Regions from separate parts of the Kitasatospora kazusensis genome, predicted to be linked through region 3. Evidence: riboswitches for the same ligand, from Rfam matches in the RefSeq annotation. Region 3 holds a riboswitch; each other region holds the start of a gene.
What was found. Region 3 has a riboswitch for cyclic di-AMP ahead of ABD330_RS10170 (M23 family metallopeptidase). Riboswitches for the same ligand answer to the same signal wherever they lie in the genome.
Positions count from the first base shown of each region.

Region 1: another riboswitch for cyclic di-AMP. It lies ahead of ABD330_RS29435 (C40 family peptidase); the one in region 3 lies ahead of ABD330_RS10170 (M23 family metallopeptidase).
Region 2: another riboswitch for cyclic di-AMP. It lies ahead of ABD330_RS04895 (transglycosylase family protein); the one in region 3 lies ahead of ABD330_RS10170 (M23 family metallopeptidase).
Region 4: another riboswitch for cyclic di-AMP. It lies ahead of ABD330_RS18230 (transglycosylase family protein); the one in region 3 lies ahead of ABD330_RS10170 (M23 family metallopeptidase).

Region 1 is NZ_BAAANT010000058.1:10,595-17,617, forward strand. It holds gene ABD330_RS29420 (glycosyltransferase 87 family protein) at 1-1,172, shown strand, start outside; gene ABD330_RS29425 (hypothetical protein) at 1,319-2,299, opposite strand; gene ABD330_RS29430 (C40 family peptidase) at 2,659-3,726, opposite strand; gene ABD330_RS29435 (C40 family peptidase) at 3,970-5,058, opposite strand; cyclic di-AMP (ydaO/yuaA leader) riboswitch at 5,069-5,234, opposite strand; gene ABD330_RS29440 (C40 family peptidase) at 5,603-6,625, opposite strand; gene ABD330_RS29445 (NYN domain-containing protein) at 6,870-7,023, opposite strand, start outside.
Region 2 is NZ_BAAANT010000003.1:262,975-269,997, reverse strand. It holds gene ABD330_RS04915 (helix-turn-helix domain-containing protein) at 1-573, opposite strand, end outside; gene ABD330_RS04910 (ATP-binding protein) at 993-1,535, shown strand; gene ABD330_RS04905 (DUF397 domain-containing protein) at 1,878-2,114, opposite strand; gene ABD330_RS04900 (sirohydrochlorin chelatase family protein) at 2,555-3,442, shown strand; cyclic di-AMP (ydaO/yuaA leader) riboswitch at 3,888-4,048, shown strand; gene ABD330_RS04895 (transglycosylase family protein) at 4,054-5,244, shown strand; gene ABD330_RS04890 (hypothetical protein) at 5,333-5,863, opposite strand; gene ABD330_RS04885 (LacI family DNA-binding transcriptional regulator) at 6,021-7,023, opposite strand, start outside.
Region 3 is NZ_BAAANT010000009.1:19,431-26,453, reverse strand. It holds gene ABD330_RS10180 (alpha/beta fold hydrolase) at 1-871, opposite strand, end outside; gene ABD330_RS10175 (tautomerase family protein) at 1,073-1,300, shown strand; cyclic di-AMP (ydaO/yuaA leader) riboswitch at 1,435-1,595, shown strand; gene ABD330_RS10170 (M23 family metallopeptidase) at 1,609-2,514, shown strand; gene ABD330_RS10165 (hypothetical protein) at 2,614-3,510, opposite strand; gene ABD330_RS10160 (GNAT family N-acetyltransferase) at 3,572-4,156, shown strand; gene ABD330_RS10155 (sensor domain-containing protein) at 4,236-5,015, shown strand; tRNA gene ABD330_RS10150 (tRNA-Met) at 5,116-5,189, opposite strand; gene ABD330_RS10145 (class I SAM-dependent methyltransferase) at 5,306-6,046, shown strand; gene ABD330_RS10140 (hypothetical protein) at 6,021-7,023, opposite strand, start outside.
Region 4 is NZ_BAAANT010000020.1:12,343-19,365, forward strand. It holds gene ABD330_RS18205 (NAD(P)/FAD-dependent oxidoreductase) at 1-646, opposite strand, end outside; gene ABD330_RS18210 (Ppx/GppA phosphatase family protein) at 1,091-2,029, opposite strand; gene ABD330_RS18215 (DUF501 domain-containing protein) at 2,026-2,661, opposite strand; gene ABD330_RS18220 (FtsB family cell division protein) at 2,675-3,118, opposite strand; gene eno (phosphopyruvate hydratase) at 3,351-4,637, opposite strand; gene ABD330_RS18230 (transglycosylase family protein) at 4,835-5,677, opposite strand; cyclic di-AMP (ydaO/yuaA leader) riboswitch at 5,683-5,832, opposite strand; gene ABD330_RS18235 (cytochrome P450 family protein) at 6,056-7,023, opposite strand, start outside.

The DNA.
Region 1 (7,023 bases), on a different contig from region 3:
GCTGGTACGAGGTCCTGCAGACCGGCACCTTCCCGCTGGACGACGTCACCTGGCAGTACCCGCCCGGCGCGGCACTGGTGATCATGCTGCCCGGGATGCTGCCTTGGTCCTACCTGATCTCGTTCTTCGTGCTCTGCGGCGTCTTCGACGCACTCGCCATGGGCCTGCTGATGCGGGCCGGCACGCGCAAGGGCCGCAGCTTCACCGGCGCCTGGGTCTGGGTCGCGGGGGTGCCGCTGCTCGGGCCGACGGTCTACTGCCGGTACGACATCATCGTCACCGCCGTCGCGGTGGCCGGGCTGCTGGCCGTGCTGCGGCGCCCGGCGCTCGGCGGGGTGCTGCTGGGGCTGGGCGGGCTGGTGAAGGTCTGGCCGGTGCTGGCCCTCGCGGGCACGCCGCGCGGCCGCCGGACCAAGCGCTCCTGGACCTCCGCGCTGGCCGCCCTCGGCTCGCTGGCCTTCCTCCTCGCGGCCGGCATGAACGGCGCCTTCGAGTTCCTGAAGTTCCAGGCGAACCGGGGTATCGAGGTCGAGTCGGTGAGCGCCCTGCCGCTGCACTTCGCCCGCCTCGCGGGCGGCTGGCACGGGCAGGTGTCGATGAACTACGGCTCGCTGGAGATGCTCGGCCCGTGGGTCTCGGTGATCTCCAAGGTCTCGGTGGCGGCCACCGTGCTCGGCTTCGGCTGGCTGCTGCTCTGGCGGCTGCGCGCCCAGCGCTGGCAGCCCTCCACCACGTACGACGCCGCGCTGGCGGCGCTGCTGGTGTTCACCGTCACCAGCCGGGTGATCAGCCCGCAGTACCTGGTCTGGCTGGTCGGGATCGCGGCGGTCTGCCTGACCGTCCGGGGTACCAGCCAGAAGCCGGTCGCGCTGCTGATCCTGGCCGCCACCGCCGTCACCACGCTGGAGTTCCCGGTGCTCTTCGGCCAGGTGCACGCCAGCCAGCCGATGGGCGTGGCCGTCCTCACCCTGCGGAACCTGCTGCTGCTCGCCGCCACCCTGCTCTCCTGCCGCCGCCTCTGGCGCTCCACCCGCGCCCCCGAGCCGGCCCGCACCGTCGTCCTCCCCGCCCTGGAGGCCGCCACCCCCGGCAGCTACCCCGTCCGCCCGGGCATCGCCTACGAGCAGCACCTGCTGGACGGAATCGACACCGCGGCCCCTGCGGGCAAGTAGGGGTTCCCACCAGGGGCGCGGGGAACTGCGCGACCAGGGCACGACGAAGGTGCACGGTTGATCGCGCAGTTCCCCGCGCCCCTGCTGTGGTTGCCCGTGAGCGCAAAGTTCCCCGCGCCCCTGCTGGGTGCTCACCGACCGGGGCGTCAGCCCAGGGTGTCCCGGAGCCAGGCGGTCCAGTGCTGGACGAACGCGGCCAGGCTCAGGCCCAGCTGGGCCTTGAGCAGGGCGTCCAGCCACTGGTCACGGTCGGCGCCCGGGGGCCGGGCGCCGACCTCGCGGTAGAAGGCGACGAGCCGGCTCTCGCCGTGGTCGGCGGCGATCAGGGAGCAGGCCGACCAGCCGAGTTCGTAGGCCTGGGCGATGCCGGCGGAGCCGGCGGTGAAGTCGGCGTCGGCGGGGAGGGCCTTGGGGAGGCGGCCCGCCCGGACGTCCTTGGCGAGCTCCGGGGCCACCTGCCGGGGGGTGCGGTCCGTCCCCCGGTACCCGGTGTAGTCGGCGACGCCCTCGGAGAGCCAGAGGGGCGTCCAGGGCTTGGTGTCGGCCCGGGTCGCGACGTGGGTGGTCTCATGGGTGGTGACGACCCGGCGGCCCAGGTCACTGAGGATCGCGTACGCGTCCGGGTTGAGCAGCACCCGGTCGGCCGCGGTGCGGTGGGGGGCTCCGGCGGCGGCGGTGGTGACGGCGGCTATGCCCTGGTAGTCCTCGGCGCGGACGCCCAGCAGCCGGGCGAACTGCTGCTCGGAGCCGGGTATCTCGGCCACCAGCCGCCCGGCCCATCCGCTGCCCCAGACCTCGCTGACGGCCGGCACCGCCCGGTCCAGCAGCGCCACCGTCGGGGCCAGGCCGCTCTGGTCGTCCAGGCCGAGCAGCAGGCTGTGCGCGCCACGGGCCACCCGGACGACGCCCAGGTCCCAGAGCGCGGCGGGCCCGAGGGGCTCGTCCCCGGAGAGCAGCCAGCCGCCCCCGAGCCGGACGAAGGACAGGGTGCGGGTGAGCACCGCCGGGTACTCGTCGTTGTCCCGCAGGCGGTAGGCGAACTCGGCGGTGGCGGTGAGCGGCTCCGTGCGCCCGGGCTCCGGCTCGGTGAAGGAGGTCAGCCGGTAGTCGGCCGCCGCGAACGGCACCTGTGCCAGGCGCTCGTACGCCTGCTGCTGGGCCGGCCCGGCCTCGGGTGCGACGGTGGCGAGCAGCCCGGCCCGGTCCTGCGCGAGCAGGGCCCCGGAGCGCCGGGCGAGCAGCGCCTCGACGGCCGGGCGGACGGAGGGCGGCGCGGCGGCCCCGGTGACGCCGGTCGCCGGGGGGCTGCCGAGCGGCAGCGAGAGCTGGGCCAGCCCGCCTGCGGCGAGCAGCAGCGCACCGCGCCGGGACAGCGGCGGGCGGCCCGACCCGGTGGTCCGGGGCAGGTCGCCGACCAGCTGTTCGCCCGGTTCACCGGGGTCGCCCGCCGTTGGTTCGCGCTCCTCGACCGCTGCGCCGTCGGTGCTCAGGGCCGGACCACCGCGCTGACCGGCATGTGGCTGACGCTCTCGTAGCGGACCCGGGCGCCCGGGTAGGGGGCGTGCACGACGACGCCGTCGCCGGCGTACATCCCGACATGGTGCGCGTCCCTGTAGAAGATCACCAGGTCTCCCGGTCTCGCCTCGGACAGGCTCACTCGCTGCCCCGCGTTGGCCTGTTCCTGCGAGGTGCGCGGCAGGCTCACTCCCGCCTGCCGCCAGGCCCAGTACATCAGACCGGAGCAGTCGAAGGACCCGGGCCCGGTGGATCCGTAGACGTAGGGCGAGCCGATCTTCCCGACGGCCGCCGCCAGCGCGGCGGCGGCGCGGTCGGAGGGGGCGGCCTGGTTGCCGAGGTCGATCCGGTCGGTGCCCCGGGTGGCGCGGTTCTCGGCCTCCTGGGCGTCCTGGGCGGCGAGCCGGGCCCGCTCCTCCTCGCCGAGGCTGTTCAGCAGCTGCTGGGCCTGGGACAGCCGCTGCTGGACGTCGCGCTTGCTCTCCGCAAGGGAACGGCGGACCTGGTCCAGTTCGCCGAGCTTGGCGGTGGTCTCCGCCCGGCGCTGGTCCAGCCGGCGCTGGCGGTCGAGCAGCTGGTGCAGGGTGTCCCGCTGCCGCTCGGCGGCCTGGTCCAGGGTGCGGGCCCGGCTGAGGTAGGCGGCCGGGTCGGAGTCCAGCATCAGCTGGACGGTCGGGTCCATGCCGCCCGCCCGGTACTGGGCGGCCGCGACCGCGCCGAGGTCGGTACGCAGCCGGTTGAGCTCGTCCTGGCCGGCCGCCACCTCGCTCTGCAGCGCGTCGGTCTCGCCCTGCAGCCGCTTCTGGTACTCCGCGGCCTTGTTGACCTTCTCCGAAGCCTGCTCGGCCTCGTCGTAGAGCTGGTCGACCCGGGCCTTGACGTCCTTCTTGGACGGTGGCTCGGCGGGCGCCCCGGGGGCGGCCTGGGCGGCGCCGCCGCCGACCACCAGACCGAGCGCGCTGGTGGCGGCCGCGGTGAGCACCAGCGCCCGGGCCAGCCGGTTCACGCCCGGCAGCGGGGAACGGCGGTTCATCGGCATCCGGCGACGGCTCCATCCCTGCGGCGGGACCGCCGCCGCCGCCCGGGCCGGGCGGTCGTCCTCACGGAGGTCCGGGGGCAGACGTTAGCGAGTCGCGGCGATCTAGTCCAAACGCCTACAACATCGAATATTTGACCACTAATCGGACACCAGGCCGGTCGGCCGGAAACGCCGCAGGCCCGGCCCCCACACCGAGGTGGGGAAGCCGGGCCTGCGAGCAGACGCGAAGGGGCCGAACGGGCGTCAGATCCGGACGATGGCCGTGACCGACATGTAGCTGGCGGTCTCGTAGCGGACGAACGCGCCCTCGTGCGGGGCGTGGACGACCTGGCCGCCGCCGACGTACAGGCCGACGTGCCCGCCGCCGTTGAAGATGATCAGGTCACCGGGCTGGGCGACGGAGAGGTCGGTGCCGAGGTTCGTACCGGCGTGCCACTGCTCCTCCGAGGTGCGCGGCAGCGAGATACCCGCCTGGGCGAACGACCACAGCATCAGGCCCGAGCAGTCGAAGGAGTCCGGTCCGGTGTCGCCCATGTGGTAGGGACGGCCGATCCTGCTCTCGGCGGCGGCGATCACAGTGGCGGCGTACGAGCCGGCCGGGGCGGTGGTGCCGAGGTCCGGGCGGGAGCTGCTGCGCGAGGCCCGGTCCGTCGAGGCGGCGGCGGACGCGGCCTTGGCGGCGGCGGCCGAGTCGGCGGCGGCCTTGGCGTCGGCCTGGGCCAGCGCGTCGCGCTCCTGCTGGGTCAGCGAGTTCAGCAGCGCCTGAGCCTGGGCCAGCTTGGCCTGGACGTCGTCCTTGTCGGCCTTGAGGCTCTTGGTCGTCGAGTCCAGCTCGGCGAGCTTCTGCTGCGCCTCGGCCTTCTCCTGGTCGAGCTTGGCCTGCTCGCCCTTGAGCGTCTTCAGCGCGTCGGCCTGCGAGGCACCGAGCTGGTCCAGCGAACCGGCCTGGGTGAGGAAGGAGTCCGGGCTGCTGGAGAGCATCAGCTGCACGGTGGGCGATATGCCGCCGTTGCGGTACTGCTCCGCGGCGAGCGCGCCCAGGCTGCTCTGAAGGGTGCTCACCTGGTCCTGCTGCCGGGCCACCTGGTCCTGGAGGGTGCTGACCTGCTTCTGCAGGGTCTGCTCCTTCTCGGTCGCCCCGTCGTACTTCTCGGTGGCGGCCTCGGCCTGGAGGTGCAGCTGGTCGACCTGGGCCTTGACCTGGTCCTTGGTCGGCGCGGGGTCGGCGTGGGCGCCGGCCTGCGAGGACAGGGCCACGGCGGTGGCCGCGGCCGCGGTCATGATCGAGACGCGGGTGCGGCTGGCGGGCTTGGGACGACGATGGGACGCCACGGAGGCGGGCTCCTTCTTCCTACATCCGCCTACCGGGTGAGCTGACGGGTTCGGGCTGGAAGAGATGCCCTACGACGCCTCACCGACGTCCGCCCAGTTGCGGCGGTCGTCGACCTGGCGCCGATTCACCCCGAGGAACGTGGTTCCCCGGCTCCGATACACAGCGTCCCCGGATGTCTCCCGGTGCGGCAGTCGAGCTGCCGTGCTGCTTCTCGGACTCGGCGGTAACCACCGCCGTCACCCTGGCTGGGTGATCGACCGTGCGGTGGTTCGAACCATGACCCTAGTAACCAACCCGTGATCGGTTCAAATCCTTGTCAGAAAAAACTCTGAATATGAGCCAGTTTTTCCGGCAGGAGCGACCGAGTGTGACGGAATCCGCACGATGGGCTGACAAATCCTCAGCCCCCGGACAGCGGACAGGCCCGTCGAGGGTGTCCCGGATCACAGGACGTCTCGACGGGCCCATCGGTGTCATCGTGCGTCAGTTGCGGCGAACCGTAGGCAAATGTCCGCTTTGCCGGGACGGCGGGAGAGGACCGGCTCAGACCCGGCGGATGGTGCTGATCGTCAGCGTGTCCGCCGGCATCACCTTGACCACGTCACCGGTCTTCGGCGCGTGCACCACCAGGCCGTTGCCGATGTACATCCCGACGTGGTGCTGGTCGTTGAAGAAGATGACCAGGTCGCCCGGCTGGGCCTCGGCCAGCGTGACGCCCGTGCCGATGGTGGCCTGCTCCTGCGAGGTGCGCGGGATCGACACACCGGCCTGCGCGTACGCCCACTGCATCAGGCCCGAGCAGTCGAAGGTGGTCGGGCCGGTGGCCCCCCACACGTAGGCGTCGCCGCGTCGGCTCATCGCGGCGGCCACGGCGGCACCGGCGTAGCCGCCCGGCTGCGGGAGGCTGCCGAGGTCGTAGCGGGCGTCGCTGCGCGAGGCCCGGTCGCCCACCACCGCGGCGCGGTCGGCGGCGCTGAGCGAGTTCAGCAGAGTCCGGGATTGCTGGAGCTTCTGCTGGACCTGGGACTTGGCGTCGTTCAGGGTCTGGGTGCTGCGGTCCAGCTGCGCGAGCACGTCCGCGGCTTCCTGCTTCTCCTGGTCGAGCCGGCGCTGCTGGTCCTTCAGCGACTTCAGGGTCTCGGCCTCGGTGGCCGTGATCTGGTCGGCGCTGGAGGCCTGCTGGAGGTAGTTCGCCGGGTCGGCGGAGAGCATCAGGGCGACCGACTGGTCGATGCCGCCGGAACGATACTGCTCACCGGCCACGGCCGAGAGGCCGACCTCCAGCTGGGTCATCTGGTCCTGGCCGCGGGCGACCTGGTCCTGGAGCTGGGCGGCCTGCTGGCGCAGCTGGTCGGCCCGCTCCTTGGCGCCGTCGTAGACCTCGGAGGCCTGCTCCTGGTCCTGGGTCAGCTTGTCGATCTGCGCCTTGACCTCGTCCGTGGACGGCTTGGCGGGCGCCGCGTGCGCGCTCACCTGGGCGGACAGGGCGACCGCGGTCGCGGCGGCCGCAGTCAGCACGGTGACCCGTGCACGGCTCGGCTGCTTGGGACGGCGGTGGGAGGCCAAGGGACTTGCTCCTTCTTCCTGCTGGACCGACCCCGTTCGGGCGACTGTCCGGAAAATAGGTTTGACGCCAGACCCTAGGTGACGATGGCAGGCTCGCGCCACTCCCCTCCCGTCACGAACCACCGACTCCCGGCGGGATTCACCGGACGGACACAGCATCGCCACGGCTGTCCTTGAACAGCCGTCAAGAATTCCCGCGGTTCAGGCCGACCGGCAGATGGAGGGCGGACCCGGAGACCCGCACTCAGGCCCGGGCCAGCCGGTTGAGCAGCAGGACCGAGGCCACCGGCCGGGCACCCGCCTTGCGGACACCGTCGGCGACCTCCTTGTCGGCGGACACCACCACCACCGGACGCCCCTGCGGCTCGGCCCGGACCAGGCGGCGGATCAGCTCGTCC
Region 2 (7,023 bases), on a different contig from region 3:
CATCACCTCGGGGCCGCCGACCGGGCGGCGCAGCGCGGCCTCGTCGATGACGGCCCACAGCCGGGGGCTCTGACCCTCGGTCAGCAGCTTCTGACGGCGCATCCGGAGTCCGAGGCGGCGTTCCAGCTCCTCCTCGCTGATCACCGGGCGGGTCTGGGCGAAGATCGCGCGGGCGTACTCCTCGGACTGGAGCAGGCCGGGGATGAACTGCACCTCGTAGGTGCGGATCAGCGACGCCGCCTCCTCCAGGCCGACATAGGTCTGGAACCAGCCCGGCAGCACGTCGTTGAAGCTGTGCCACCACCCGGACTTGTTGGCCTCGCGGACCAGGCCGAGCAGGGACTCGCGCTCGGTGGGGTCGGCGACGCCGTAGAGGCTGAGCAGGTCGGCGACGTCGCGCTCCTTGAAGCTGACCCGGCCGAGCTCCATCCTGCTGATCTTGGATTCGGAGGCGCGGATCGCGTAGCCCGCGTCCTCACGGGTGATCCCGCGCCCTTCCCTGAGCCTGCGCAACTGGGAGCCGAGGAGGATCCGGCGCACCATCGAGCCACCGCTCGGCTGAACTGTGGTCATGCCGTCCAAACCTCCGCCTTGGGCAAACAGGGCACAGTCTGCCATCAGTTGAGCGCTCAGGGTGCCGGTACTGACAGAACGATCTACCAGTTCTGCATCAGATCCCCCATGATGCACGTGCATTCGGCGCTTGCATATGCCAATAGTGCGACTGCACGTGAATCGACTCTTGCATCTGCCGTGGGCGCAGAGGACCATGGTGCACGTGCACCTGCACATCCCTGGCAATCCCGCGGGCTCCGCGTCGACCCCACGCGCGATACCGCACACATCTCCCGGTCACGCCCTCGCGTGACTGGGCGCCCGTGTGCGTACGCGGCGGTGTCGAGGTGGCGGCCGCGCGGCCGAGCGAGTCGGAGGTGACCGGCATGACCCCGGCGGGTCCAGCCGTGTCGGCCCCCTTATGGGAGGAGCTCTTCATGAGCACAGGTACGGCTCTCGCGGTCGACCCCCACGTGGTCACCTGTACCCTCGCACCTCGTCTCGAAGCCGTGAGAACGGCACGGGAGTTCGCCAGATCGACGCTCCAGGGCTGGGGCCTCGGCGACCTCTTCGACGATGTCGCGCTGGTCGCCTCCGAGCTGGTCACCAACGCGCTGCGCCATGCGCTCGCCCCCGGCCGGGAGGGCCAGGCCGCGATCGAGCCCAGCCGCTTCCCCGTCCAGCCGGGCCCCCGGCAGGCCGAGCCGCGGCTCCAGCCCGCCTGCCACACCCTGCCGATCCGAATAAGCCTGGTGCACCGCTCGCCACAGGTGGTCTGCGCGGTGAGCGACCCGAGCAGCAGCGGGCCGGTGGCCCGCGAGGCCGACTTCGTCGCCGAGTCCGGCCGCGGGCTGCACCTGGTCGACTCCTTCAGCCGCTCCTGGGGCTGGCATCCGCTGGCCGGCGCCGGGAAGGTCGTCTGGGCCCTCTTCGAGGCCGAGGCCGGCGAGCCCTCCGGCCGGCACCGCCGCTCCGCCTGACGCCCACGCGGAACACCGCACCTGACGTCCACTCGGCCGGTCCGGCCGGGCGGCCGCTCGGGGCGGGCACCCACGCGGAAGGAAAGCGGCCCACACTGGAAGTCGGCCCCCGAACGAGAGTAGGCCCGGGCACCGGCGGGGATTCCGGTCGGCCGCGACGTCCGGCAGACGGGCCCGCACCGGGCCGTGCGGGGGCGCGCGGGGGCACGCGACGGCGCGCGGGTCAATCGGGCCGCGCGCAGGGGGAATCACGTACGGGGGAATCAGATGGGGAGAACAAGACGAAGGCCGTCGCGGTGACATGAGCCACGACGGCCCTTCCGTACCGGGAACAACGGCGGTTCAGACCGCCAGGTGGTCGAACTCCCCGTCCTTCGCGCCGAGCAGCAGTGCCGCTATCTCGGCCCTTGTGTAGATCAATGCGGGCCCCGCTGGGAAGCGGGAGTTGCGCATGGCCACATCACCCCCCGGCAGTGCGGCGAACTCCACGCAGTTGCCCTGCGAGTTGCTGTGCCGGCTCTTCTGCCAGACCACACCTTCGAGGTCCGCAGCCGCCATGCCGTTGTACGTGTTCTGCATTGAAATCTCCCGACCTGCCTGGCGTTCGCCTCACTTGACGTGATGATAACTCCAGTGCACGTGCATCAGCACGGGAACTCGCGCGTGCATAAGCCACTGTCACGAGCCTGTATCTCCTTACGGACAACCACAGTTGACGACCCGTAAGCGGACATAACAGGTCAAATCCCAAGTACTTCGATGACGCCCTGTACAGACAGCGCGGCGGCGCGTCGATCTTGACCTCGATCGACTCGGCTCACGGTCCGTCACCTGCCGGGACGACTGTGAGGCACGTCACTCCGGCCCGGCGGGACCCCGGACGGCGGGGTCGACGAGACGGAGTGTCAGCAGGTCACGGGTGTGTTTTGGGGGCAAATATCCGCATTTTTGCGGGCCCCAACCCGCCGGACCGGGATCCGACTGCAGGCAGGGCCTCCCAATGTCTTACGATCTCCGCCATGAGCACCGCAGCCATTCCGGGCGCGCCACTGCCCGTCCGAACCCCAGGCTCCCGTGCGCGGGGGCGCCACCGCCGCCCCGAGCGCCCCGAGGTCCCGACCGGGGCCCCGGCCCTGGTGCTGGCCGTCCCGGCCACCGCCGGGCCCGAGGCGCGGCCGGTCGTCGAGGAACTGCTCTCCGTCGTGCGCGGCGAGCAGCCCGGCATCGAGGCCGCCGCCGCCTACCTGGCGGCGCCCGACGCCGAGTACGACCCGTACGCGCCCACCGTGGCCGACCTGCTGGCCCAGGCCGCCGCCGCGGGGCAGCCCGCGCCCGTCCTGGTGCCGCTGCTGGCCGGACCGCACGACTTCCTGACGGACCTGCGGCAGCTCGCCGCCGAGGCCGGTACGACCGTCACCGACGTGCTCGGCCCGCACCCGCTGCTGGCCGAGGCGGTGCACGTCCGGCTCTCCGAGGCGGGTCTGGCCCGGGCCGACCGCGCCCGGCTGTTCGCGATCGCGACGGCTGCCGACGGCGTGGTGCTGACCACCGTCGGCGGCGAGGAGGCCGCCACGGCCGCCGGGATCACCGGCGTCCTGCTGGCCGCCCGTCTCGCGGTGCCCGTGGTGGCGGCCGCCCTGGACGTGCCCGGCTCGGTCGCGGCCGCCGTGGACCACCTGCGGGCCACCGGCTCGGAGCGCCCTGCGCTGGCCCCCCTGGTGATCGGCCCCGAGGCCGACCCGGAGCTGCTCGCCCAGGCCGCCGAGGAGACCGGCTGCCCGAGCGCCGCGCCGATCGGCACCTACCAGGCCGTCGGCCAGCTGATCGCCTCGACCTACCTGGCCGCGCTCAACCTCCCGGCACCCGGCGAGGCCCCGGCCGAGACCGAGGAGCAGCCGGCCGGCTGACCTGCCGCCGCCGCACGACGAGGGGCCCCTTTCCGGGGCCCCTCTCGCGTTCGGGCACCCCTCTCCTCCGGCCCGTCCGCCCCCTCTCCTACGGCCCGTCCCTCCCGCCCCTTCGGCCCGCCCGTCCCGGGCCCTTCGGCCCTGGCCGCCGGCCGGACCGCATCCTCCGATGCTTCGTGGTCGACCGACTTCCACGCACCCCTCGGCCGTGCCGCCGGAACCTGAAACGCGGACAGTTCCGGTAATCCGAACCGGAAATGCTCGAATCCGATCGAATTTGATCAAGTGGGCCGCGAGATTCCGATCATGAGGGATTCGAAAATGATCTGTGAGCGCCGTCACAGGTATTTGCGGTTTCAACTTAAGTCTGTCTAACGTGCTCCCGTTCGTGGTCACACGGACCCAGTTCATCCGGGACGCCGAGTCCTGCCACCGGACGGACTGGCACGCAGAAACGCACCACGGCAGGGGCGGGGGAACCAGGTAAGTCGCCCGGCAGCGGTCCTCGGACCGCGACCGGGCTTGGGGTGAAGCCGTGCTCAGCACGGCCGGGCAACTCCAGCCCGAATCCGACAGCTCACCTCGCAGGCGTGGGAGAGGAACGCTTTTTCATGCTGCCCATCAATGCCACCAAGCGCACCCGCCGTCTGATCGCCGCCACCGGCGTGGTCGGCCTCGGCCTCTCGATCCCGTGCCTCACCGCCGGCGTCGCCTCGGCCGCCCCGGTCTCCACCTGGGACAAGGTCGCCCAGTGCGAGAGCACCGGCAACTGGAGCATCAACACCGGCAACGGCTTCTACGGCGGCCTGCAGTTCACCTCCAGCACCTGGGCCGCGTACGGCGGCACCCAGTACGCCTCGCAGGCCAACCAGGCCACCAAGGACCAGCAGATCGCGGTCGCCGAGAAGGTGCTCGCCGACCAGGGCCCCGGTGCCTGGCCGGTCTGCTCCATCCAGGGCGGGCTGACCAAGGGCGGCGCCGCCGCCCAGGTCGACACCGGCTCCAGCGCCCCGGCCCCCAAGGCCGCCGCTCCGAGCACCCGGCACAGCGCTCCGAAGGCCGCCCCCCAGGCTGCCCCGGAGTCCGCCCCCGCCGCCCAGGCTCCGGCCCCGGCCGCCGCCCCCGTCGCGGACAAGTCGTACACCGTCGTCGCCGGTGACTGGCTCTCCACCATCGCCCAGAAGAACAGCGTCCAGGGCGGCTGGCAGAAGCTGTACGACCTCAACAAGGCACAGCTGGGCTCCGGCCCGGACGTCATCTACCCGGGCCAGCAGCTCAGCCTCGGCGGCAACGTCGCCGTCGCCGCGCCGGCCCAGGAGGCTCCCGCCCAGGCCGCCCCGCAGCAGCCCGCCGCGCCGAAGGCCACCACCCGGACCACCTCCGCCCACCGCAACGGCACCGTCGCCGCTGCCCCGGCGGCCGCCCAGGCCCCGGCCGCGACCGGCAGCAAGGCCGCCGCGATCTCCTTCGCCGAGTCCAAGCTCGGCCAGGCGTACGTCTACGGCGGCACCAGCGACGGCGGTTGGGACTGCTCGGGTCTGACCCAGGCCGCCTACCGCCAGGCCGGCATCTCGCTCCCCCGCGTGGCCGCCGACCAGGCCGACGCCACCACCCGCGTCTCGCTGGACAGCCTGCAGCCGGGCGACCTGCTGTTCTGGTCCAACAACGGCAGCAACTCGGGCGTCTACCACGTCGCCATGTACGTCGGCAACGGCGAGTACGTCGAGGCCGCCAACCCGAGCGCCGGTGTGAAGACCGAGTCCATCAGCAACTGGGCCCCGGACTTCGCCGGCCGGGTCTGACGCCCCGGTAGTACCCGCAGCACCTGGTGCCCCCGGAGAACTGGTCGTCTCCGGGGGCACCCGCCTGTCCGGCCCTGGCGTGGGCCGCTCACCCGCCGGACACCCCGGCGGGGGGCTTCTCCGCCGTCGGCACGGCGTCCCGGCGCCGCGACCGGGTGACGAGCAGGAACCCCGCGAAGGCCACCGCCGCGATGACGGCGCCCACCAGCGAGGCGCCCCGGAACCAGGGCGCGTTCACGTCCATCACCCGCCGGCCGGCGTGCGCGCCGCTGCCGCCGCCGACCACGACGCCCAGCGTCCACAGGTTCGGCAGCGCCAGGACGACCGCGAGCGACAGCCAGGCGGCGACGGCCTTCCAGGTCCGCCGCTTGCGCAGCCCGATCCAGGCCACCATCAAGGGCAGCAGCGTGCAGCTGATGCCGATGCACAGGCCGAGGACCAGCCCGGTCCCCAGGTGGCCGCCGACCGCGTCCCCGACCCGCTGCGACCACCAGCGCGGGATGGTCGCGGCCAGGATGAGGTAGACCACCACCAGCACCACCAGCAGCCCGCCGCCGAGCAGCAACCGCTTACGCCCGTCGAGGCGCGGTTCCGTCTCCCCCGTCTGCTTACGTCTCATGATCCGATCGTCACACCCGCACGACCGACCCGCAGCCCAGCAGCGAGGCGTCAACCACAACAGGGGCGCGAGGAACTGCGCGAAACCGGAAGGTGCGGACCTGTGCCCTTCCGACTTCGCGCAGTTCCTCGCGCCCCTGTTGTGGCCGACCGGTTGCCTACTGCTTCGGGTTCGCGCCCGTGGAGCCCCGCATCACCAGCTCCGGCTGGAACATGAACTCGGCGCGCTGGCCCGGGCTGCCGCCCACCTCTTCGAGCAGGGCGTCCACCGCGGCGGTGGCCATCGCCTCGACCGGCTGGCGGATGGTGGTGAGCGGCGGTTCGGTGAACGCTATCAACGGCGAATCGTCGAAACCGACCACCGAGATGTCCTGCGGGACGGCCAGTCCGCGCTGGCGGACCGCGCGGATCGCGCCGAGCGCCATCATGTCGGAGCCGCAGACGATCGCCGTGCACCCCTTGTCCAGCAGGGCGCCGGCCGCCGCGTGCCCGCCCTCCACGCTGAACAGCGTGTGGTGGACGAGGCCCTCGGCCTCCTCGGGGGTCTTGTGCAGCAGCGCCTGGACGGCCGCCGTGAAGCCCTCGATCTTGCGCAGGACGGGCACGTACCGGCGCTGGCCGACGGCCAGGCCGATCCGCTCGTGGCCCAGCTCGACCAGGTGCTGCACCGCCATCCACATCGCGGCCCGGTCGTCCGGCGAGATGAACGGCGCGGCGATCTTCTCGCTGTACCCGTTGATCAGCACGAACGGCACCTGACGGCCCGTCAGTTTCGCGTACCGGTCGTGGTCGGCGGTGGAGTCCGCGTGCAGGCCGGAGACGAAGACGATGCCGGCCACCCCCCGCTCGACCAGCATCTCCACCAGTTCGTCCTCGGTGGAGCCGCCCGGCGTCTGGGTGCAGAGCACCGGCGTGTAGCCGTGCCGGCTCAGCACCTGCTCGATCACCTGGGCCAGCGCGGGGAAGATCGGGTTGCTCAGCTCCGGGGTGATCAGCCCGATCAGGCCCGCGCTGCGCTGCCGCAGCCGGGTGGGCCGCTCGTAGCCGAGCACGTCGAGTGCCGCCAGCACGGTCTGCCGCGTGGTGGCGGAGACGCCAGCCTTGCCGTTGAGGACGCGGCTGACGGTCGCTTCGCTGACCCCCGCCTGCGCCGCGATGTCC
Region 3 (7,023 bases):
CCGCCTCGGTGGTCGCGGCGTTCCGGGCCTGCTCGGTGGTCGCGGTGGTCGCGGCGTTCTCGGCGAGTTCGGCCAGGAAGGGGAGCAGCGCGTCGGCGGTGGCCTGCGGGAACTCGCCCATCGGGTAGTGCCCGGCGCCCTCGATCATCACCTTACGGCCGTTCAGCGCCCTGATCTGGCGGTCCGCGACCACGACGGGGGAGGGGAAGTCGGGGTCCTTGCTGCCCATGACCACCAGCGCCGGGCAGTTCACGGCGGCGCTCCAGCCGACGGGCGAGGAGTCGCCGGTCACGTGGCCCCGGGTGGCGACCCGGCGGCCCGGGGTGCGGAGGGCGGCGACCAGGCCGGCCACGTACTCCTCGAAGTCGGCGGGCTTGGCGCTGGGGTAGGCGATCTTCTTCAGGTACCAGCCCCAGACGGCCGGGAACCGCACCACGACCGCCCCGAGCGCCCGGACCATCCCGCGCTGGAGGGCGTTCTGCGGGAGGTTCTCGATGAAGCCGTCGAGCAGCGCGATCCCGGCCACCCGCTCGGGCGCCTGGCCGGCCGCCTTGACCACGGTGGCGCCGGTGTACGAGCTGCCGACCAGCACCGCGCGCCGGATGTCCAGGTGGTCCAGCAGGGCGAGCACGTCGTCGGCGATGGCGCCGGGGGAGTAGTCGTCCCAGACGATCGAGGACTCGCCGAAGCCGCGCAGGTCCATGGTGATCACCCGGTGCCCGGCGGCGGCCAGCAGCGGACGCAGGTGCCGGTAGGTGGCCCGGGAGTCGAGCATGCCCGGGATCAGCACGACCGGAGCGCCGGAGCCGGTCACCGTGTCGTCGAAGGCGATCCGGCCGCCGGGGAGGGTGAGGAACTGGGTGCCGGTCATGTGGGGCCTCCTGGAGCTACTGCCTGAAGTGCTTCCTGTAGCCATAAAGCTAAGGCTAATAGCCTTAGCCGTCAAGTGGGTCTCCTGGCCACCTGCTCTCGCGCAGCCCCCGCGCACCTCGCGCAGCCCCTCGGCGCGCAGGGACGGTGCAGCTCGGCCGCAGCCCGCCGGCCCCCGGCGGGCGTGTTGTACGGTGCGGCCATGCCCTTCATCAACGTCAAGCAGCTGGCCGGCCGCAGCGAGGAGCAGATCGCGGAGATCACCCGCGAGCTCACCGCCACCTACGCGCGGATCACGGGCGTGAACCCGGACAACATCTGGGTGGCCGTGGAGGAGGTCCCGGCCCGGAACTGGTCGGCCGGCGGGGTCACCTTCGCCGAGAAGGCCGCCGAGAAGGCCGCCGCGAAGGCCCGCGCCACCGAGGGCTGACCGCCGGGAGGAGCGAACCCCTCCCGGCCCCAGGAGACTTGGACCGTCCCGAGCAGGCCGCTTGGAATCAGGGGCTCCTGGGATTAACGTTTGATAACGCAGCGCGGTCGGCAACGCCGTACCCGAAACGGCACCGTGCGCCGTCGCCTAATCCACAGGGCCCGCCTTCACCGGCAGTCCCGGGAGCCGGGGAACCACGTTCCATGGGGTGAATCAGCCGGGCCCTGGCCCGGTCGTAGGAGACCTTCCTGCTCCGAACCCGTCAGCTAACCCGGTAGGCGCGAAGGAAGGAAAGGAGCGCGCCTCCCTTGGCGTCGTCGCACTCCCCCAGCACCCCGGTGGCAGCAACCCAGTTGCTCGACCACCCCTCGGATCAGCCGCCGGACGCGGCCCCCGACCACGGCTCCCGGCACCGGATGCCCCGCCAGACGCGCGGCGGCCCGCTGATCGGCGTCACCGCGATGGCCGCCTCGCTCGGCGCGACGGGCTTCGCCACCGCCGCCCCGGCCGCCGCCGCCACACCCCCGCCCCCGGCCCCGGCCGTCGCGGCCCCTGACGAATCGTCCGTGACCGCCCTCGCGGCCGACCCGGGACTCGCACTCGCCGCCCGCATCCAGCAGCAGGCCGACGGCCGGCGCACCTCCGCCGAGGAGACCGCCCGGCTGGCCGCCGCCCAGGAGGCCGAGGCCAAGCGCGCCGCCCAGCAGGCAGAGGCCCACGCGGAGGCCCAGACCCAGGTCCAGGCCCCGACCGGGGCTCAGGCCGAGGGGGAGGCCGAGCAGGCCGGGCAGGGCACCTTCGCCCTGCCGACCGGCAACTACACGCTGACCGCGCACTACGGCCAGTCCGGCGCGCACTGGGCCCACCTGCACACCGGCCTGGACTTCGCGGCCCCCACCGGCACCCCGGTGACCGCCGTCGGCGCGGGCACCGTCACCTCGGCCGGCTGGTCCGGCGCGTACGGCTACCGGGTGATCCAGGCCCTCCCCGACGGCACCGAGATCTGGTACTGCCACCTCTCCGCCATCAGCACCACCGCCGGACCCGTCACCCCGGGCACCGTCCTCGGCCGGGTCGGCGCCACCGGAAACTCCCCCGGCCTCCGGCCGGGAGGCGCCCCCGTCGGCCCCCACCTCCACCTGGAGGTCCGCCCGGACGGCGGCATCCCGGTCGACCCGCTGCCCTGGCTCCAGGAGCGCGGCGTCCAGCCGTAGGCACGCACGGCACGGACACGAGCGGGGCGCCCACCGACAGGTGGGCGCCCCGCTCGTTCAGGTGCCGAAGGCTGTCACTGAAAGTCCCCCGGCCACGCCCTACTCCGCGCTGTCCTGCTCCTGCTCCTGCTCCTGCTCCTGCTCCGCCAGGTACGCGTCGATCTCGGCGGCGTCCGGTTCCGGCGCCAGGTCGGCGTACTCCTGGACCAGCAGGGCCGGCAGCCCGGGGACCGTCCACTCGCCGAGCAGGCGCAGCGCCTCCGCGACCACCGCCGTCTCGAACCCCTCGAAGTCCCCGGACAGCTCGGCCGGCATCGGCTTCCCGAGCGCGTTCAGCCCGGCCAGGTTGCGGTAGCTGCGCTGCATCAGCCGGTTCTCCAGCAGCAGCCGGGCGCCGTCGGTGGCCATCCCGACGGACATCGACCGGTCGCGTCCCCAGCCGCTGTCCACCTCGACCCGGTCCAGCACCCCCGACTCCTCCAGCGCGCCGAACGCCGCCAGCCGCTGCTCCTGAGTCAGCTCCCGGAAGGCGTCCAGCCAGGACCGGACGGCCGCCGGGTCGGCGGTGTCCACCCCGTCCGCGCGCAGCAGCAGCGTGTACAGCCGGGGCCAGGTGACCAGGTGCGGCTGGCGCAGCAGGCCGCAGAGCAGCTCGCCCTGCCACTCCGCCTCGGCGTGCAGCCGCTCGTGCCGCTTGGCGTTCAGCCGCTTCGCCGCCCGCTGATGATCGATCAGCAACCGCACCGCCCTGCCGTACGCCTCCGGCTCCTCCCCGGGCTGCACGTACATGTACATCCGCTCGTACAGCAGTTGTTCGACCACCGGGGAGCTCAGCTCGGGGAAGCCGTCGTGCATCCGGCCGTCGCCCAGTTCGAGCAGCGTCAGCACCGCCCGCACCGCCGCCTCGGGCGCCGGCTCGTACCCCTCCTCGGCGGCCCAGGAGAGCAGGTCGGCGGCGCGGGTGTGCGGGATGAGCTGGAGGTCTTCGTCGTTCACCCTCGGTACGGTATCGGGTACCGCCCACCCGTGCCGCCGGGCGGCGGTAGGGTCGGGCGCCATGAAGCCTGAACAGACTCGGGCCGTACGCCTCACCGGCCCGCGCCTCGCGATCCGCGAGTTCCACCACACGCCCGAGGACGTCGACGCGCTGCACGCGGTGTTCGGGGACCAGGAGACCGCCAGGTTCCTCCCGTTCGCCGCCCGCGACCGCGAGACCTGCGCCGACCAGATCGCCCTCTACCTCGAAGAGGCCGAGCACCGCCCGCGCACCGTCTTCCGCCTCGCCGTCACCCTGCTGGCGGACGGCGAACCCGAGTACGCCGTGCCGATCGGCAACGCGGCCCTCGGCATCGAGGACCAGCGCGCCGGGTTCATCGGGTACGCGCTGCGCCGCGACACCTGGGGCCGGGGGTACGCGAGCGAGATCACCGGGCTGCTCAACGACTTCGCCTTCGGCACCCTCGGACTGCACCGCCTGTGGGCCCGGGTCGACCCGGAGAACACCGCCTCGTCCCGGGTGCTCACCAAGACCGGCTACCAACTGGAGGGCCGGATCCGGCACGACCTCTACCTGCACGACACCTGGCACGACTCGCTCCAGTACTCGCTGCTGGAGCACGAGTGGGTACGGCCCGCACGGTGAAGGGGGTGGGGACAACCCCACCATGAATCCGGCAGTGGGCTCCATTACGGCGGGACCGCGGATCCGGCACCTTTGAGTGGTGAGCACGGACGAGCCCGAGGAGCCCGCGATGACCAGCCTGACCGGCACCACCACCCACCGGCACCAGCCGGACCAGCTGGACCAGCCCGGCCACCCGGGCCACCCGGGCCACCCGGCCTCCTTCGAGTCCGACGCGCCGGCCTTCTGGCGGGCCCCGTTCGCGGCGGCCGGCTTCCGCGAGGTCGGGTTCGTGCTCAGCGGTCTTCCGGTCGCCGTCGCGGGCTTCGCCTTCGCCGTCACCTGCTTCGCGGCGGGGGCCGGCCTGCTGGTCACCGCCCTCGGCCTGCCGGTGCTCGCCCTGCTGCTCGCCGGGGGGCGGGGCTTCGGCGCGCTGGAGCGCTCCCGCGCCCGCACCCTGCTCGCCACCGAGGTCACCGCACCGGCGCCGGTGCGCCCGAGCCGCCCGGGCTTCTGGGGCGGGGTGACGGCCCGGCTCGCCGACGGCGCCGGCTGGCGGGCCGTGCTCTACCAGGTGCTGATGTTCCCGTGGGCGGTGATGTCGTTCGTGGTCTCGGTGACGTTCCTGGTCACGGGCTGGGTGATCGCGCTCTACCCCCTCTACCACTGGGTCTTCGCCCGGTACACGCCCTGGCCCGGCATGCAGCTCTTCGACTACTCCGAGCACGGTGTGCACCACCGGTACTTCGTCACCTCGCCGTTCCAGATCGCGGCGGTCTCGGCCATCGGCCTGGTGCTGGTCTTCCTCACCCCGCAGCTGGTCCGGGGCCTGACCAACGTCAACCGGCTGGCGATCCGGGGCCTGCTCGGTGCCCGCTGAACCGCGCCCGGCCCCTGACCTCCCGGCCCCTGAAATCCCTTACCTGCCCGGAAAGCACATCAGGCCCGGCAGAAGAATCTGCCGGACCTGATGTTCAGAGTAGCGGGGACAGGATTTGAACCTGCGACCTCTGGGTTATGAGCCCAGCGAGCTACCGAGCTGCTCCACCCCGCGTCGTTGACATCACCATATGCGATTTTGCCGCTGACAGGAAATCGGTTCTCCCGGATGCGGTCCGCCGGGCACCGTGATCCGCTGGCCGTACCGCTACGACGGCCCAGGGAGCCCCCGTGAGTACGCCAGGCATCTTGATCACCTCCCGGCCGCTCGACGAGTACTGCCACCTCTTCGGCCTCACCCGCAGCGCCCTGTGTGCCGTGCCCGGCCCCGTGCTGGACTGCCCGGGCGGCGCCGCCGGCCTGGCGGCCGAGGCCCGGGCGCTCGGCGTCCGGGTGGTCGCCGCCGACCCGGCGTACGCGGCACCGCTCACCGCCCTCACCGCGCTGGCCCGGCACGGCCGGGACGCGATGGCCGCCTCGATGACGGCCACCCCGCACCTCCACCTCTCACCGAGGTACCGCCCCTACGAGCGGTACCTGCGCAGCTGGGACCGCGCCCGCCGCCTCTTCGCCGCCGACAGCGCCGCCCACCCCGAGCGGTACGTGGCCGCAGCGCTGCCCCGACTCCCGTTCGCCGACGGCTCGTTCGCGCTCACGCTCAGCTCGTACCTGCTCTTCGCCTACCCCGGGATCTTCCCGCCCGCCGGGCAGCTCGCCGCGCTCACCGAACTCGTCCGGGTCACCGCTCCGTCCGGCGAGGCCCGGATCTACCCGCTGCACGACGGCACCGGCCGCCGCTGCCCGCACCTGGACGAGCTCCGCGCGGCGCTCGGCAGGCGCCGGATCTCCAGCGAGATCCAGCGGACGCCCCGGCCCGGCGACGGCCGCACCAGACAGGTCCTGGTCCTGCGCGCGGCCGGCCACCGCCGCCGTCCCGGCCCGGGCATCAGCCCCCGGGAGCGGGCGGCGTAGTGGCGGTCGTGACCGTCGTATCACTTGCGTTACTTGCGGCCGTGGGTGCGGCAGGCCGGGGCTGGGGGAGCTGCCGGAGGATCTCCTCGGCGACCGCCCTGCGGCGCGACCGCGGCGGCGCGGTCCGCGGATTGCGCAGCGTGTACGCCACGGCCTCCCGCAGCCGGGCCAGGTCCGGCTCCGGCAGCCCGGGGATGTGCACCGCCTCCCGGGCGGCCAGCAGCGCCTGGAGCAGCTCGAAGGGCGAGAGCGGCCGGTCGATCGCCTTGACCAGCAGGTCGATGCTCCCCGCGTCCGGGCTGCCCTGCAGCAGGGCCAGCGCCTGGACCCGCAGGCCCTCCACGCCGCTCTCGAACAGGTCCCGGACCTGTTGGGCGCTGAACCCCAGCGCGTTCGCCGCGACGGCGGTCTGGCTGACCGAGTCGGCCAGTGTCTGCCGGTCGGCGGTGGACAGCGCGCGGGCCAGCAGCAGCCGGGTGATCAGCCAGCCGGACAGGAAGCCGACCACGGTGAAGTACACCGCCAGGCCGGCGGCGAAGCTTGCTGCACCACTCGGACCTGAGCCCGCGCCGCCTGCACTGCCGCCCGCGCCGCCGGTCAACGGCGCCAGCGCGTCGCCGAGTTGGCGCAGCCGGTGCGGCAGGGAGCCGAGCTGGGTCAGCCCGGCGCCGAGCAGGATCTTCGTCAGCCAGTCCGACACCTGCTCCAGATTGGTGTTCGGGGCGTAGCTCGCGGTGGAGGTCGCCTGCTGGTCGGCGGGGTGCGCGGCCGCTCCGCTGGTGAGCAGGCGCGGGATACCGAACAGGAAGCCCAGTGCGCCGCCGAGGACGGTGAACGTCCCGGCCACCAGCAGCCCGCCGCCGAGCACGCCGACCGGATCCGGGCCGGCCGTCGCGTACAGCACCAGCCCCAACACCCCGGCGCCGAGCACCGCACCCAGCCCGACCTGCACCACGGGAGCGAGCCCGCCGTCACGT
Region 4 (7,023 bases), on a different contig from region 3:
CCGGGAGGATGCGGTTGGCCGCCTCCACCAGGATGAAGCGCATGTCGTCACGGCTGACGGTCTTGTAGATCTTCGCCGCGTCCCGGGCCATGTCCTCGACCTCGGCGATGGTCTCGACGCCGGCGAAGCCGCCGCCGATGACCACGAAGGTGAGGGCCTTGCGGCGGACCTCGGGGTCCGCCGTGGACTCGGCCTTGTCCAGCTGCGCCATGACGTGGTTGCGGAGGCTGATCGCCTCTTCAACCGTCTTCATGCCGATGCCGTGCTCGGCCAGGCCGGGGATCGGGAAGGTACGGGAGACCGAGCCGGTCGCGACGACGAGGTAGTCGAAGGGCAGCTCGTACGAACCGCCGGCCGGCGGCGCGATGGTGGCGACCTTGCGGGCGTGGTCCACAGCGGTCACGTGACCGGTGAGCACCTCCGCCTTCTTGAGGGCGCTGCGCAGGGGCGCGACGAGGTTGCGAGGCGCGACGTTGCCGCCGGCCGCCTCGGGGAGGAAGGGCAGGTACGTCATGTACGACCGCGGGTCGACGACTGTGACAGTCGCCTCTCCGTAGCGCATCTTCTTGAGGATGCGCATCGCGGCATACAGGCCGACGTAACCACCGCCGACAATGAGGATGCGAGGACGCTCCGTGGTGCTCATATCCGAAAGTATCCAGTACCGTCCGGCGGCCCTTGCGTGAGGCCCGTCACAGAACTCTGGACACCACCTGCTACACTACGCGGCCACAGATCCGGGGTCACGGGACCGCATCGGACCCGCCGGACGGGCCTTCGGGGCGCCGGAGTACACACGGCCTCGCTGAGCAGCAACGATCCATGTGCCGCCTGGGTTCCCGTCGGCCATTTCGATTCCATCATCCTCCGCGAGCCCCACCTGCGATCCAACGGGCGGGCGTCCAAGTGGACCTTCGGTCCCGCATACCGGACGGAGCGGGCACCCCAAGTGACACGAATGACGGGATCGCCATGTGAAGAAATTCACGAACTTTCTCGCGGCGCGCCGAAAGGACCTCGGCCCCGGGCGCTTCGGAGCGCTCCGGGGCCGATTCGGTAAGGGGCGTCAGGCCCCTGGACGCCGGACAGGTCAGACGACGCTCCAGGCGATGCCGTCGAGGATGTCGTGCTCGCTGACGACCAGCTCGGCGGCGCCGGTCCGCTCCATGATCTCCAGCAGGACGAGTGCCCCGGCGGCGATCACGTCGACCCGGCCCGGGTGCATCACCGGGATGGCGGCGCGCTGCTCGTGCGTGGAGGTCAGCAGCATCCCGACCACCTCGCGGACCCGCCCGAGCGGAATCCGGGAGTGGTGGATGGCCACGGAGTCGTACGCGGGCAGGCCCAGCGCGATGCCGGCCACCGTGGTGACCGTACCCGCGAGCCCGACCAGGGTGGCCGCCCCGGTCAGCGGGACGCTCTCGGCGGCCAGGTCCAGCGCCGCCCGGATGTCCGCCCTGGCGGCCGAGATCTGATCGGGGGTCGGCAACTCGACCCCGGCGAAGTGCCGCTCGGTCAGCCGGACGCAGCCGATGTCCACCGACCTGGCGGCCTCGACCTCACCCGTACCGAGCACGAACTCGGTGGAGCCGCCGCCGAGGTCGAAGACCAGGTACGGGGACTCGACGGCCTCGCCGGTGAGCTCCTTGGTGGCGCCGGTGAAGGAGAGCCGGGCCTCCTCGTCGCCGCTGACCACCTCGGGCTCGACGCCGAGGATCTCCTTGACGCCCTTGGTGAACTCCTCGGCGTTCTCCGCGTCCCGCGAGGCGGAGGTGGCGACCATCCGCAGCCGGTCCGGGCCGACGCCGTGCTCGGCGAGCACGGCGGCGTACTCGCGGCAGGCCGCGAAGGTGCGCTCCAGCGCCTCCGGGGCGAGCCGGCCGGTGCGGTCCACGCCCTGGCCGAGCCGGTTGATGACCATCCGGCGGTCGAGGTCGCCGATCGCGCCGGTCTCGGGGTCGAGGTCGGCGATCAGCAGCCGGATCGAGTTGGTGCCGCAGTCGATCGCGCCCACCCGGGTGGTCGTCACCGCGCCTCCTCCTCGGCCTGGCGCTTCTTCTCGGCGCGCTCGGCGGCCAGCTGCTCCTTCGCCGCGATCACCGCGGCGTGGTCCTCGGCCTGTTCACGCTGCTCGGCCACCACGGCGGCGCTCTCCTGGACGGCCTCCGGGCTGACACAGGGGCCCTTGGCCCACCAGTCCTCCAGCATGCCGATCGCCTCGTCGCCCAGCGGGTTGACGCCGGGCCCGGCCGCCAGCGAGTGGCCGACCAGCACGTGCAGGCACTTCACCCGGTCCGGCATGCCGCCGGCGCTGGGGAAGCCCTCCAGCACCTCGATGGCGTCCCGGCGGGCGATGTAGTCCTCGTGCGCCTTCTCGTACGCGGCGGCGAGCTCGGGATCCTCGGCCAGCCGGGCGGTCTGGTCCTTCATCACACCCGCCGCCTCCAGGGTGCCGATCAGCGAGGCGGCCTTGGGGCAGGTCAGGTAGTACAGGGTCGGGAACGGCGTACCGTCCGGCAGCCGGGGCGCCGTCTCGACGACGTCCGGGTTGCCGCACGGGCAGCGGTGCGCCACCCCGCGCAGGCCACGCGGGACGCGGCCGAGCTGGGCCGCGATGGCGGCGACGTCGGTGTCGGAAACTTCGGGGTTCTCAAGGGTCATGGGGGTGCTGTCTCTAGCGAGGGGCGGGGGCGGGGGTAGCGGCGGAGTCGGCCAGGTCGACCGAGTCCCAGACGCTGGTGTACCAGGGCCGGGCGGCGGCGGCCTTCGCGGCCGGGGCGGAGCCGGCCGCGGACGGCCGGGCGGTGGCGGGCGGCGACGGGTCGACCGAGACGAACGGCGTCTCACCGGGCATCGCGTAGTGCAGCCGCACGCGGGCCTGCGCCTTCACGAACGCCGGGTCCTCCCAGCGGGCGCGTTCCTTGCCGAGCTGCTCCACCTGCCGACGGGCGTTGTCGGCCTTGGCGCGCTGGGCGGCGATCTCCGACCGCTGCGAGATGAACTGCCGGGTGGGGTAGGCGAGGATCGCGACGAGCGAGCAGAGCACCAGGACCAGGACGGTCGCCCGGCTGGTGAAGCGCGGACGCGCCGCCAGGCCAGGGATCCTCCACTTGGCCATGTCTCCGCCACCCCTCCTGATCGCACCGGTGCCCCGGCACCCACCCTACGGGGTGAACACCGGGGCACCGGTCAGGCCCACGCGGCACGCGCCCAAGGGGCGCGTGGGGGTACCTCCCGGCCGAAGGCTGGGGGAGAACTGCGCGAGATCGGAAGGCAACGGTCCGCACCTTCCGACGTCGCGCAGTTCCCCGCGCCCCTAGTGGTTGGCCGGCTGCACTAGGTTGCCCGAGTTACTCCGCGGCCTTGAAGCGGGGGAACGCGCCGCGGCCGGCGTACTCCGCGGCGTCGTCGAGGATCTCCTCGATGCGCAGCAGCTGGTTGTACTTGGCGACGCGCTCGGAGCGGGCCGGGGCGCCGGTCTTGATCTGGCCGCAGTTGGTGGCGACGGCGAGGTCGGCGATGGTGACGTCCTCGGTCTCGCCGGAGCGGTGCGACATCATGCAGCGGTAGCCGTTGCGCTGGGCCAGCTCGACGGCGTCCAGGGTCTCGGTCAGCGAACCGATCTGGTTCACCTTGACCAGCAGCGCGTTGGCGGTGCCGGTCTCGATGCCACGGGCCAGGCGGGCCGGGTTGGTCACGAACAGGTCGTCACCGACCAGCTGGACCTTGTCGCCGAGCTTGTCGGTCATGGCCTTCCAGCCGTCCCAGTCCGACTCGTCCAGCGGGTCCTCGATCGAGACCAGCGGGTACGAGGCGACCAGGTCGGCGTAGTAGTCGATGAGCTCGGCGGCGGTGAGCGCCTTGCCCTCGAACTGGTAGGCGCCGTCCTTGTAGAACTCGGACGCGGCGACGTCCAGCGCCAGCGCGACGTCCTTGCCCGGGGTGTAGCCGGCCTTCTTGATGGCCTCGGTGATGAGGTCCAGCGCCTCGCGGTTGCTGTCCAGGTTCGGGGCGAAGCCGCCCTCGTCGCCGAGACCGGTGGAGAGGCCGCGCTCCTTCAGCACGCCCTTGAGGGTGTGGTAGACCTCGACGCCCCAGCGGACGGCCTCGGAGAAGGACTCCGCGCCGATCGGAGCGATCATGAACTCCTGGATGTCCACGTTGGAGTCCGCGTGCGAACCGCCGTTGAGGATGTTCATCATCGGGACGGGCAGCACGTGCGCGTTCGGGCCGCCGAGGTAGCGGAACAGCGGCAGGTCGCTGGCCTCGGAGGCGGCGTGCGCCACGGCGAGCGAGACGCCGAGGATCGCGTTGGCGCCCAGCGAGGACTTGTCGGGGGTGGCGTCCAGGTCCAGCATGGCCTGGTCGATCAGCCGCTGCTCGGTGGCGTCGTAGCCGACGAGCTCCGGGCCGATCTGCTCGATGACGGCGAGGACGGCCTTCTCGACGCCCTTGCCGAAGTAGCGGTTCTTGTCGCCGTCGCGCAGCTCAAGCGCCTCGAAGGCACCGGTGGAGGCACCGGACGGGACAGCGGCACGGCCGGTGCTGCCGTCGTCGAGACCGACCTCGACCTCGACCGTGGGGTTGCCACGCGAGTCGAGAATCTCACGGGCTACGACGACATCAATGGACGGCACGAGGCATCTCCTATGCGGAAGCGGGTCCTGCGGACGAGTGCGGAGTCGTTACGACCAGAGCCTAACCGCACCGGGGCCCGGGGCCGCGCTGCCCCAGCTCCCGTCTCACCGTGTGGCCTGCCTACTCGCCGGTAGTTCACCCGGACGACGGGGGCCGGCCGGTCCGGGCGCCGCCGGACCGGCCTCCTCACGGCGGGTCAGCCGAACCGGAGCTGCTGACCCGGGAGGATCAGATCCGGGTTGCCGCCGACGGTCGACCTGTTGCCGTCGTACAGCGACTGCCAGCCGCCGGGGACGCCCTGGCTCCGCGCGATGACCGACAGGGTGTCACCGGGCTTGACGGTGTAGCTCCGGGTGAACGCGTTCGCCCCGGCGGGAGCGGCCGGAGCGGCGGGAACGGCAGGGGCGGCGGCCCGGGCCGGGGCGGTCCGCTGCTCGGCCGCGCCGGCGAACTGGTTGTAGATGCCCTGGTGGCCGGTCCAGTACCAGCCACCGTCCTTCTGGTACCAGTACTTGCCCGAGCCGGCGTCGTACCCGGCCCGGCCCGGGAAGCCCGGGGTGGCGGCGGCCGGGGCGCCGGTGCGCGGCGCCGGGGTGGCGGCCTTCTTCGCGCCGGCGGCCGTCGAGGACGAGGCGCCGGTGTCGACCGAGGCGGCCGGACCACCCCGCCCCAGACCGGCCTCGACCGAGCAGACCGGCCAGGCGCCCGGACCCTGCGAGGCGAGCACCTGCTCGGCCACCGCGATCTGCTGGCCCCTGGTCGCCCGGTCCGCCTGCGAGGCGTACTTGGCGCCGCCGAACGCGTTCCAGGTGCCGGAGGTGAACTGCAGGCCACCGTAGAAGCCGTTGCCGGTGTTGATGCTCCAGTCCCCGCCGCTCTCGCAGTCGGCGACCCGGTCCCAGGTCGAGGCGGGAGCGGCGTGCGCGCCGGTGGCGGTGAGCAGCGGCAGTGCGAGACCGACGCCGGCCACGCCGGCGACGGCGATGGCCTTCTCGGTCTGGGTGGGGCGACGGTGACGGCCCGAACCGGTGAAGAGCATGAAGAAGTCCCTCTCCGCACGCCTGCGAGGTGAGCTGTCGGGTTCGGACCGGGAGGTGGCCCGGCCGCGCGGAGGCGGCTTCACCCCAAGCCGTGGGGGACGGCGACAAAACCTGGGTCCCCCGCCCCTGCCCAAGGGTCTGGTCGGTGTCCCGTGAGCGCGGCGGGCAGGATTCGGCGTTCCGCGCACGGAGTTCGCAGCTACGAACACCAGCGAGATTAAGCAGATGGACTGTCAGATCACAAGCTCATATCGCGCTCATCACACGGAAATCACGGACCGTCATGGATTGCCTACAAACGGTTCCGGATTGCCCGGTTTGATGGGTGTTCATACCGTTCCGCCACCGGCTCCCCCGACACGCCGTCAGAGCGGCATTTACGACATTCCGGGCGCGACCGGCGCTGTCGGGACCGTCGGCCCTGTCGGGACCGTCGGCACCGCCAGGGCCGCCGGGGTGAACGCGACCGGCAACTCCCGCAGCCCGCGCATGATCAGGCCGCCGCGCCAGCGCAGGTCCTCCGGCTCGGCGTCCAGCCGGAGATCCGGCAGGCGGGTCAGCAGGGCGCCCAGCGCCGCCTGCCCCTCCAGCCGGGCCAGCGGGGCGCCGATGCAGTAGTGGATGCCGTGGCCGAAGCCCAGGTGCGGATTGTCCTTGCGGGCCAGGTCGAGGGTGTTCTCGCGGGCGAACCGGGCCGGGTCGCGGTCGGCCGCCGCGAGTACGACCAGCACCGGATCGCCGACCGGGATGTCGACTCCGCCGATGGTCAGCGGATGGGTCGCGAACCGCCAGGTGGCCAGCTCCACCGGACCGTCGTAGCGCAGGAGTTCCTCCACCGCCGTGGTGAGCAGCCCGGTCTCGCCGCGCGCGACGGACGCCTGCAGCAGCTCCCGCTGTCCGGGGTTGCGCAGCAGGGCGAACGTCCCGTTGCCGATCAGGTTCACGGTGGTCTCGAACCCGGCGAACAGCAGGATGAACGCCATCGCCGCCGCCTCGTTCTCGGTGAGGTGCTCGCCGTGGTCACTGGCCCGGATCAGCCCGGAGATCAGGTCGTCGCCGAGGTCGGCACGCTTGCGGTGGATCAGCTCCAGCAGGTAGGCCCGCATCTTCTTCACCGCGCGGGCCACACCGCCGCGCGGGCCCCCGCTCTGCCCGGGTTTGGCGTGCCGGATCATCATCCCGGCCCAGTCCCGGAAGTCGTCCTGGTCCTCCGGCGGCACGCCGAGCAGGTCGCAGATCGCGTAGATGGGCAGCGGGAAGGCGAACTCGTGGATCAGGTCGGCCGAGCCCCGCTCCGCGAAGCCGTCGATCAACCGTTCGGTGAGCTGGCGCACCCGTGGCTCGA